Regions from separate parts of the Undibacterium sp. RuTC16W genome, predicted to be linked through region 2. Evidence: predicted binding sites of a transcription regulator. Region 2 holds the regulator's gene; each other region holds the start of a gene.
What was found. Region 2 encodes sigma-54, which starts transcription at its own class of promoters, with help from an activator protein. Its sites were predicted from a motif close to TGGCANGNAANCTGCTTT; they were not measured.
Positions count from the first base shown of each region.

Region 1: a site for sigma-54 is predicted at 1,069-1,086, ahead of ACO0K4_RS18710 (CmpA/NrtA family ABC transporter substrate-binding protein). Genes of this name have one in related genera too.
Region 3: a site for sigma-54 is predicted at 658-675, ahead of ACO0K4_RS15550 (pilin). Genes of this name have one in related genera too.
Region 4: a site for sigma-54 is predicted at 989-1,006, ahead of ACO0K4_RS01925 (PEP-CTERM sorting domain-containing protein). Genes of this name have one in related genera too.

Region 1 covers NZ_JBMPPE010000013.1:38,366-40,571, forward strand. The annotation lists gene ACO0K4_RS18710 (CmpA/NrtA family ABC transporter substrate-binding protein) at 1-918, opposite strand, end outside; gene ACO0K4_RS18715 (ANTAR domain-containing response regulator) at 1,361-2,020, opposite strand; gene tsaD (tRNA (adenosine(37)-N6)-threonylcarbamoyltransferase complex transferase subunit TsaD) at 2,123-2,206, shown strand, end outside.
Region 2 covers NZ_JBMPPE010000002.1:464,197-466,402, forward strand. The annotation lists gene hpf (ribosome hibernation-promoting factor, HPF/YfiA family) at 1-69, opposite strand, end outside; gene ACO0K4_RS06475 (RNA polymerase factor sigma-54) at 203-1,693, opposite strand; gene lptB (LPS export ABC transporter ATP-binding protein) at 1,711-2,206, opposite strand, start outside.
Region 3 covers NZ_JBMPPE010000008.1:79,824-82,029, reverse strand. The annotation lists gene ACO0K4_RS15560 (pilin) at 1-56, shown strand, start outside; gene ACO0K4_RS15555 (pilin) at 147-605, shown strand; gene ACO0K4_RS15550 (pilin) at 725-1,183, shown strand; gene tfpZ (TfpX/TfpZ family type IV pilin accessory protein) at 1,314-2,075, shown strand; gene ACO0K4_RS15540 (hypothetical protein) at 2,146-2,206, shown strand, end outside.
Region 4 covers NZ_JBMPPE010000001.1:419,362-421,567, forward strand. The annotation lists gene ACO0K4_RS01920 (DUF4336 domain-containing protein) at 1-47, opposite strand, end outside; gene ACO0K4_RS01925 (PEP-CTERM sorting domain-containing protein) at 283-909, opposite strand; gene ACO0K4_RS01930 (hypothetical protein) at 1,537-1,896, opposite strand; gene ACO0K4_RS01935 (GNAT family N-acetyltransferase) at 1,986-2,206, opposite strand, start outside.

The DNA of each region.
Region 1 (2,206 bases), on a different contig from region 2:
ATAGGATTTATCGGCAATCGTTTCAGCCATTTTATTTTTGTTCAATAGCGATGCATCAATCCAGCGACTGGCTTCAAGAATCGCCGCTGTCATTGCTCTGGCTGTATTCGGATATTTCTGTGCAAACTCGGCAGTTGTACCCAATACTTTTTCCGGATGATCTTTCCAGATATCTTGTGTTGTGGCGGCAGTAATGCCAATGCCGTCGGCAATCGCACGATGATTCCAGGGCTCACCGACGCAGTAGCCATCCATATTACCCACACGCATATTCGCGACCATTTGCGGTGGCGGGACGGTAATGACTTTAGCGTCTTTCATCGGATTGATTCCGTATGCTGCCATCCAGTAATACAGCCACATGGCATGTGTACCGGTAGGGAAAGTCTGTGCAAAAGTGTATTCGCGTTTGTCGGTTTGCATGAGCTTGGCGAGACCGGCGCCGTCTACCGCCCCTTTTTCTGCCAGCTTTTTGGATAAGGTAATTGCTTGTCCATTGTTATTCAGCGTCATCAAAATATTCATATCCTTCTTGGATCCGCTGACACCCATTTGCACGCCATACAGCAAGCCGTATAAGCAATGTGCAGCGTCGAGTTCGCCGTTGACCAACTTATCGCGTACGCTTGCCCAGGACGATTCTTTGGTCGGTACAATTTTGATGCCGTATTTTTTGTCGAAGCCAAGCACGGAGGCCATCACGACAGACGCGCAATCTGTCAACGGGATGAAGCCAATGCGAACCTCCTCCTTCTCTGGCTTATCTGAGCCTGCTGCCCACACACCACCGGTCGCTAATCCCATTGCACTTGCTCCTGCAAATAAGCTGGCGCTTTGTACGATACTGCGACGTTTATGATTAACTGATTTCTCATCTTGACCGCCTTCAGGTTTGGTGGATGTCTCTTGCTTCAACATGTCTGCACTCCAGCTATATAATTTGTGGACAAAAAAAAGGCGCCTTGCCACCAAACGATTTGTTTGTGTGGGAAGACACCTTTGTCTGATGCGAATCGACCGCCGTTGGTCTGATTCACAAGTGCGCCATCGTTGGCGCTTATCTGTTCTTATGCAATTGCTGTGCCAGATTGCCTTTACATCAGATTTAAATTCAAAACGGCGATCAATATCCCATTAGCAGATGCGACGATACGCCTGGGTATTCACTGAGATGAAACACTCTGACCTGAGTTCCGACTTGAAAGAGGTAAGCAAAAATATTTGCGCTTAAAAATCGAATCTCGACTGAATAACTCGAGCTAATGTGGCGCTTAATATGAAAAATGTATAAAAAATTCGCACTGTTTTTGTGCGCCGCACCACACTTGTTCACTTTACGATATTGGCAATAGCATTCTGGTCACCCCAGCAAATCTGCAACGTCTAATACTCTTTGCGCCAGATCAACTAGTTTGAGATTTTTTTCCATCGCCTGTCTGCGTAATTTTTGGTAAGCCTCATTCTCAGACAACTGATGACGCTCCATCAGCAAGCCCTTAGCGCGCTCGATGGTCTTGCGTTCCGCCAGCTTGGCTTTGGTATCAGACAACTCAGAACGTAGCTTCTGATCAGCATTAAAGCGCGCCATTGCAACATCCAATACTGGCTTGATACGCTCGCTATGCAATCCGGCAACGACATAGGCAGACACACCAGCCTCCATTGCTGCCGCCATGTTTGACTGATTACTGTCTTCGGTGAACAACACGATAGGCCTCGGCGCATCACGAGTAGCCATCACCATATGCTCAAGCACATCACGCGAATCCGACTCAGCATCGATAATGATCATATCCGGCTGCAGCTGAGCGATGCGTTCGCTCATATACAGATCACCGGGAATCACAGCAATAATGTTGTAACCCGCTTGCAGCAAGCCAATCCGGAGCGCACGTGAACGGGCAAGCTGTGCCTGCGCATGTGGGTCTTGTTCGTCTTCATACAAAATCACGGTGTTGACCACCACGATCTTTAAACTCGGCGGTGGCAGCACTGATTCTGGAAAATTCGGCTTATTCATCAATTTCCACTTGTTATCGCTATAATCCTGCTTTTACGTGCTTGCATGTTACATTCACATGCAAGAATCGCTCCACTCTGGCATCTGCCACTAGAAAACACAATGATAGTTCTTGGTCTTGAATCTTCCTGCGACGAAACTGGTCTTGCCTTATATGACACTGAACAGGGTCTGTTGGCACATGCG
Region 2 (2,206 bases):
CTTGTTTTGTACATGTTCACGTATTGCAGGAGTTACTTCGAGGTGATGTCCACTGATGGTGAGATTCATACTACGCTCCTATGGTGATGTTACTTGCTATAAATTTCTTCAGCATTTGCTCTGATGCATCGAGCTAAATTATATATAGCAATACAAAACGTAATTTCAAGGCTTAGTTACAAGACTAAATTACAGGTGTTCATTACAAGGATTTGCGCAGGCTTACTGGAGGAATTTTTAGGGCTTCACGGTATTTGGCAACAGTACGTCGCGCAATGACCATGCCTTGTTCACCCAGCATGTCTGCAATTTTGCTATCAGAGAGTGGGCTTTTCTGGTCTTCTGCTCCTATCAACTGCTTGATGAGTGCACGTATCGCGGTGGAAGATGCTTCCCCCCCCGTTTCCGTCGCGACATGGCTACCGAAGAAATATTTCAACTCAAACATACCATGCGGGGTAAGCATGTATTTCTGGGTCGTTACACGAGAAATAGTACTCTCGTGTAAACCTAGTGTATCAGCAATTTCGCGCAAAACAAGAGGGCGCATCGCAACCGCACCGTGAGTGAAAAAATTACGTTGTCTTTCAACTATCGCTTGTGCAACGCGCAAGATGGTGTCGAAGCGTTGCCGCATGTTTTTGATCAGCCAGCGCGCTTCCTGCAACTGCGATCCCATCGTTCCGTCACCGCGATTTTGCTTCATGATGTTGGCATACATACTATTAACGCGGAGCTTGGGCATGACATCCTGATTCAGCAAAACCTGCCAGCCATTTGCTGACTTTCTGACGATCACATCGGGGACCACATAGTCTGATGACGCCGCTGCAAAATCCGCACCTGGCTTAGGATTACACTGGCGAATCACTACCTGCGCCTCGCGCAAATCTTCATCATCGCAGTTGAGAATTTTTTTCAGTTTGTTGAAATCTCGCTGCGCAAACAAGATGATGTGTTCTTCAACAATCTTCAGCGCCAGACGACGTGTCACGAATGGAATCTTAGGTAAGCGTTTGATCTGCAAGGCTAGACATTCCGACGGCGTACGCGCACCAACCCCGGCGGGATCAAAGCTTTGCAGCATCGTTAATGCGAAAGATAATTCCTCTGGTTCTACACACAATTCAAGCGGCAAACTCGCATGGATTTCATCCAAGGTCTCCATCAGATAACCACTGAGATCCAGCGCATCAATCATCAGCTCAATTAAGGCACGATCACGCGGCTCACGAATATTCAGGCGCATCTGTTCCAGCAAATGATCGCGCAAACTGGTTTGCGCAGCTTCTAATTGCGGACGTCCATCCTCTTCCTCTGAAGACTTACTGCCTAGCGGTACATCATCAAAACTCCACTCTTCTTCGTTGGCGCTGGTGCTGTCCGCGGATGAAGCAACTTCCGCATTGTCACCGCTATCAGCAACCGGAGCGGCGGTCTCGGCACCGACTTCCTGTACTGCAAATTCAGATTCTGAATTATTGCTGGTGGTGCTAATCGCGCCATCGGCCAGCAATCGCACTGCATTATCCATGGGGTCATCAACCCGCTCCAGCATGGGATTATCAGTCAACAGGTTTTCCAGTTCCTGATGTAGTTCCAGCGTGGATAACTGCAAAAGACGAATTGATTGCTGCAATTGCGGCGTCAGCGCCAGGTGTTGTGAGGTACGTAGTTGCAGGCTTTGTTTCATCATCATCTCGCTTCCCGCTACATGCGGAAATGCTCTCCCAGATAAACCCTGCGTACGGATTCGTTCGTGATGATGTCTTCCGGTTTGCCACTCGCCAGCACTGCACCTTGATTGATGATGTAGGCGTGATCGCAAATACCTAGAGTTTCGCGCACATTATGATCGGTGATCAGCACACCGATACCGCGCTCTTTCAGGAAGCGTACGATACGCTGAATCTCGATCACAGCAATCGGATCAACACCTGCAAAGGGTTCATCCAGCAACACAAAGCGCGGATTCGTTGCCAGTGCCCGGGCAATTTCTACCCGGCGACGTTCACCGCCAGATAAAGAAAGCGCCTGATTTTCACGTATGCCCTCGATCTGCAAATCGGCCAGCAAGGTATCCAGGCGTTTCTCAATTTCGGCTGAATTCAGAAACTTGCCATGTTCATCCTTTTGCAACTCCAGCACGGCACGGATATTGTCCTCGACTGTCAGCTTACGAAATACCGATGCCTCTTGTGGCAAA
Region 3 (2,206 bases), on a different contig from region 2:
GGGATTGTACTGGTGGTACGATTGATAAAAAATATCGCCCAGTAGCTTGTAAGTAATTAGATGACACTAAAAAAGCGCTCTTTGAGCGCTTTTTTTAAAGAAACTAGAAGATATTTCTAATTTCTAACTTTCAAGGCGGTTTATGTATGAGAGCTAAAAAATTAATAAAACCCCTGCAAACAGGTTTTACCTTAATTGAATTGATGATCGTTGTTGCGATTATCGGTATTTTGGCAGCAGTTGCTTTGCCAGCCTACAACGACTACACAACTCGCGCACAAGTTGCCGAGGTAACTGAATTGATCGGTGGTTTAAAAGCGCCGGTTGCTGAATATGGTTACCAAAAGAATGCTTGGCCGACAGCTTTCATTGTTTCAACTGGTGCGCCTGCTGCGACAGAGTTGACAGCAACTATTACAGGTAAATACTCAACTGTGACTACTCCAATGACAGGCACATTTCCTGCTGGCACTATCACTGGCACTATGAGTTCCGGTCAAGCGAGTACAAAGACTATTACGTTTGTTACTGCAAATGGTGGCAATAGTTGGGACTGCACAGGTGGTACGATTGACAAAAAATATCGGCCAGTAGCTTGTAAGTAATTAAGTATGCAAAAAAAGCGCTCTAAGGGGCGCTTTTTGTCATTTTAACTTGCGGCATGTAGTTTGCTTATTGGTAATCCTAGTATTCACAATTTTCTGCTTATATTAGGAGGTCAAAAATGTTATTACAAACATCAAAATTATCATGTCAAAAAGGTTTTACCTTAATTGAGCTAATGATTGTTGTCGCAATTATCGGAATTTTGGCTGCAGTTGCTCTGCCAGCTTACAATGATTACACCACGCGCGCGCAAGTGGCTGAAGCAGTAGAATTGGTAGGGGGCATGAAGGCCACCACGTCAGAGTATGCCTATCAAAAAAACAGTTGGCCAACGGCCTTCGTATTATCTACCTCATCACCTGCAGCATCTGAGATTATTGCAACTCTTAATGGTAAATATTCGACCATTTCCAGTCCTATGACCGGAACGTATCCTCAGGGGACAATCACCTCAACGATGATATCTGGTCAGGCTAATACACAGACTATCACTTTCGTTACGGCGGATGGTGGAAATACCTGGAGCTGTACTGGCGGAACCATTGCCTTGAAATATCGTCCTGTGTCATGTAAATAACGTTTTGCCAAGTTAACCACGCAAGCATTCTACTTTCGTTGATCTGGTGTAACGATGGTCATTCAACCGGACACATGTTGTCCTTTTGATTTTTATCGTTTTTTTATCCATCTAATTACGTTGCTTCCAAATGATACATATTCAATCTCGTTTAAAAGCGGCGGGCGTACATTTAATAGTGTCTAGTGTACTTGCCATGACAGTTGCTAGCCTTGTACTACTTGTTTGGTATCCTGAGTCATATAGTAAATTATGTGGCGGTATCTCGCTACTGTACATTGTTACTTCCGTTGATCTGATCTTAGGGCCTATATTAACTTTTGTTGTGTTTAATCGACTTAAAGAAAAAAAAGAATTAATTCGTGATGTCTCAATTATTTGTGTTCTACAAACGATAGGATTTATTTATGGCCTGCACACAGTCTATATTGCTCGTCCAGTAGCACTCGTATATGAGGGGGCTCGGTTTAGAGTGGTAACGGCAATCAGTGTTCCTAAGGAAGAACTCTCCAAGGCTGAACCGGAATTTGCGGTACTTTCTCTCAACGGCCCAAAGCTATTAGGTATCAGAGAGTTTAAGAATCAAGAAGAGAAATTTGATGCTGCCAATAAGGCATTGGCAGGCATGGATGTAGGTGTTAGGCCTATTTTTTGGCAGGATTATTCGCTGTCCAAATCACAAGTACTTAAAACCGCCAGGCCTGTATCGGAGCTATATAAAAAATATCCAGACTCAAAGGATCTTATAGATGCCAGTATCAGTAAAACTGGGTTAGATAAGGACAAGCTTGCTTTTCTTCCTGTCATTGCTCGATTGTCTGACTGGAGTTTATTGTTAGATACCAGAACGGGGCAGCCCGTAGGTTTTATAGAAAAAGATGGTTTTTTCTAATTTGCGATGAATCCCTGCTAGCAAGTAATGATTCACCTCCAGGCTTATTTTCTCTATTCTGAAAATTAATATGAACATATTTAGCTGGTTTGATGCGTCTCAGGAAAAACAATTTGGCTTGACCTTAGCGC
Region 4 (2,206 bases), on a different contig from region 2:
AATGCATGCTGAACATGCCAGATATTGTCGGTCAGAGAAAGGAGCATAAGCAAAACCTGTTAGTCAGGCGTAGGCGAGAAAGTTGATGAAGATTATCTTGCGGTAAAAATATTGATCTACTTTAGCACTTCTCACACTTGTAATCGCACCTGAAGCAAATGGAGAGCTTATTTGTGTAAAGCTAAAAAATTGAAAGCCATTTCGATATCCACAACTCAGATGTACGCGCACATAAAAAATCCCGGAACCAGTCCGGGATTTTTTGCTAACGAGTACAACCGTTTATTTTACAAAGCGTCTTACGCTGACAAACAGAAGCAGACCTAAGCCAAACAAGAACAGACCTGACGGCTCTGGAACGGCGTTAGTTGCAAACAATCTGAATGGAATGTTTAACCCTTGGTTTGGTGCATATCCGGTACCTAATTGAGATGCTCCAATTTGACTACCGTTACCTGTGCCCTGGAAGTGCATATCGTCGCCAGACAAAGACAACCAATAAGTACCTGCAGACAGATTAACGCCTGTCAGAGTAAATGCGGTCGTAATATTGGCTTGGGAATTGATACTGCCTGTGTTCACTGTGTAATAGTCGTTGCTCACAAAATTAGTATTTTTCGTGTACAACAATCCAGTGTTATTACCTGACCAGATTTTAATAATAATGTTTGTGCTCAAAGGATGAAAAAAACTCGCATCCCATTCAACTTGCAAATTGCTGTAAGCGTTCGTCAGCGTGAAATCATCAAACATCGTGTATTGACCCGCAGAACCGCATGAAGAGCAATATCCACCGATATTCGTAGTGTAAGAACCGTTGTTGAAAATTGGCGTAGCATTGGCAGACGCACCAACCAGCATGGCTACAGACAGTAGCATCGCAGCTTTAAATTTAGAAAATAAGGACATTTTTTTCCCTGAGTTTGTTTGATTATTAAAATAATAAAAGCATCTGATCGCCAACAATGAAGCATGCTTTACCTACCCTAAAGCAATAAGCAGACCAATTGTTACATCCCGTAAAAATATCTTTTACAAATCAAAAGCTTACCTCACAAAAAGTGTAACTGACCGGTTACATTTTCATAGAAAATAACTCAGTATGTAAAATTTTCCGACACATTATTTATTTCCTGAATTGCAATGCTCAAATCGAGAAATAACTCATTGATACAAAAAATCCCGGGTTGTCCCGGGATTTTTTTAATTCTTTACCCATCGCTGCAATACTGACACCGATCTCGACCTAGGCAGGATTGAATGCCGAAGGTGCTAAAACTACGCTTCCAGCAGCTTCACGCCTGCCGTTCGTAACGAGTGGCGCAATGATCATGTAGCTTCTATGTCAGCACGGAGCACCATAGATTCCACGGTAGATATCTTTGCAGCCAAGTCCTTATCTAGAGGTTGAAGGTTTCTTTTCATTGAAATTTAACGTTTGACATGAGGGGCAGCTGGAGGCCGGAAGCTGTCCCCTCAATGGAAGGGTTAGGCGTCGGCCCGCCAGCGGAGAGAGTAGCACTTGTGCTTGCCGCGCTATGCGTAGCCTCTTGATACTTGGTGCGCTACATCGCAGTCTTGGTGAATGAGGCGTGTATTCTCTTTCGTGTAGCCATCGACTGCGTTCGTTCTGTCGAGTACGGTGTAACTTTCGGGTAGTTCCTTCCCGCAAATCGCGCAAAGACCACGCTGCTCTTTCCACTTGAAGTCTTTCAGCTTGCGGCGAACCGCTGGCTTGTCGCGTTCGTCGTAGGTGAGTTCCTTGAACACTTTGCGACGATACGCGAACAGAAGCTCTCTGTCCCCGTTGCTCAACGCCTCCAGGCGGACGCGGATCTCCGCGAGCACGGCGTTTGCAAGAACGAGTTCCTCTGGCTTGAGCTGGCGATTCGGCATATTGTTCGACGCCTAACGTTTGACATGAGGGGCGGGCGACAGCTGGCGAAGCCAGATGTCGCACGTCCCCTCGATGGAAGGGTTGGGCGTCATTCGCGGAGAAACAGTTGTATGTCAGGTTCGTTCCGTTGCGACGGATATGGAGACCCAACAGGCTGAAAACCGAACCGCTTGAGCGCCGCATGCATCCGTTCGTTGTTCACCCTGGACGTCGCGTACGCGGGTGCACTGTTGAGCGAAGAAGCGAGTTCTCCGACAAGAACACTTGCGACACCCTTGCCACGTGCAGAAGGGCGAACATAGATCCAAC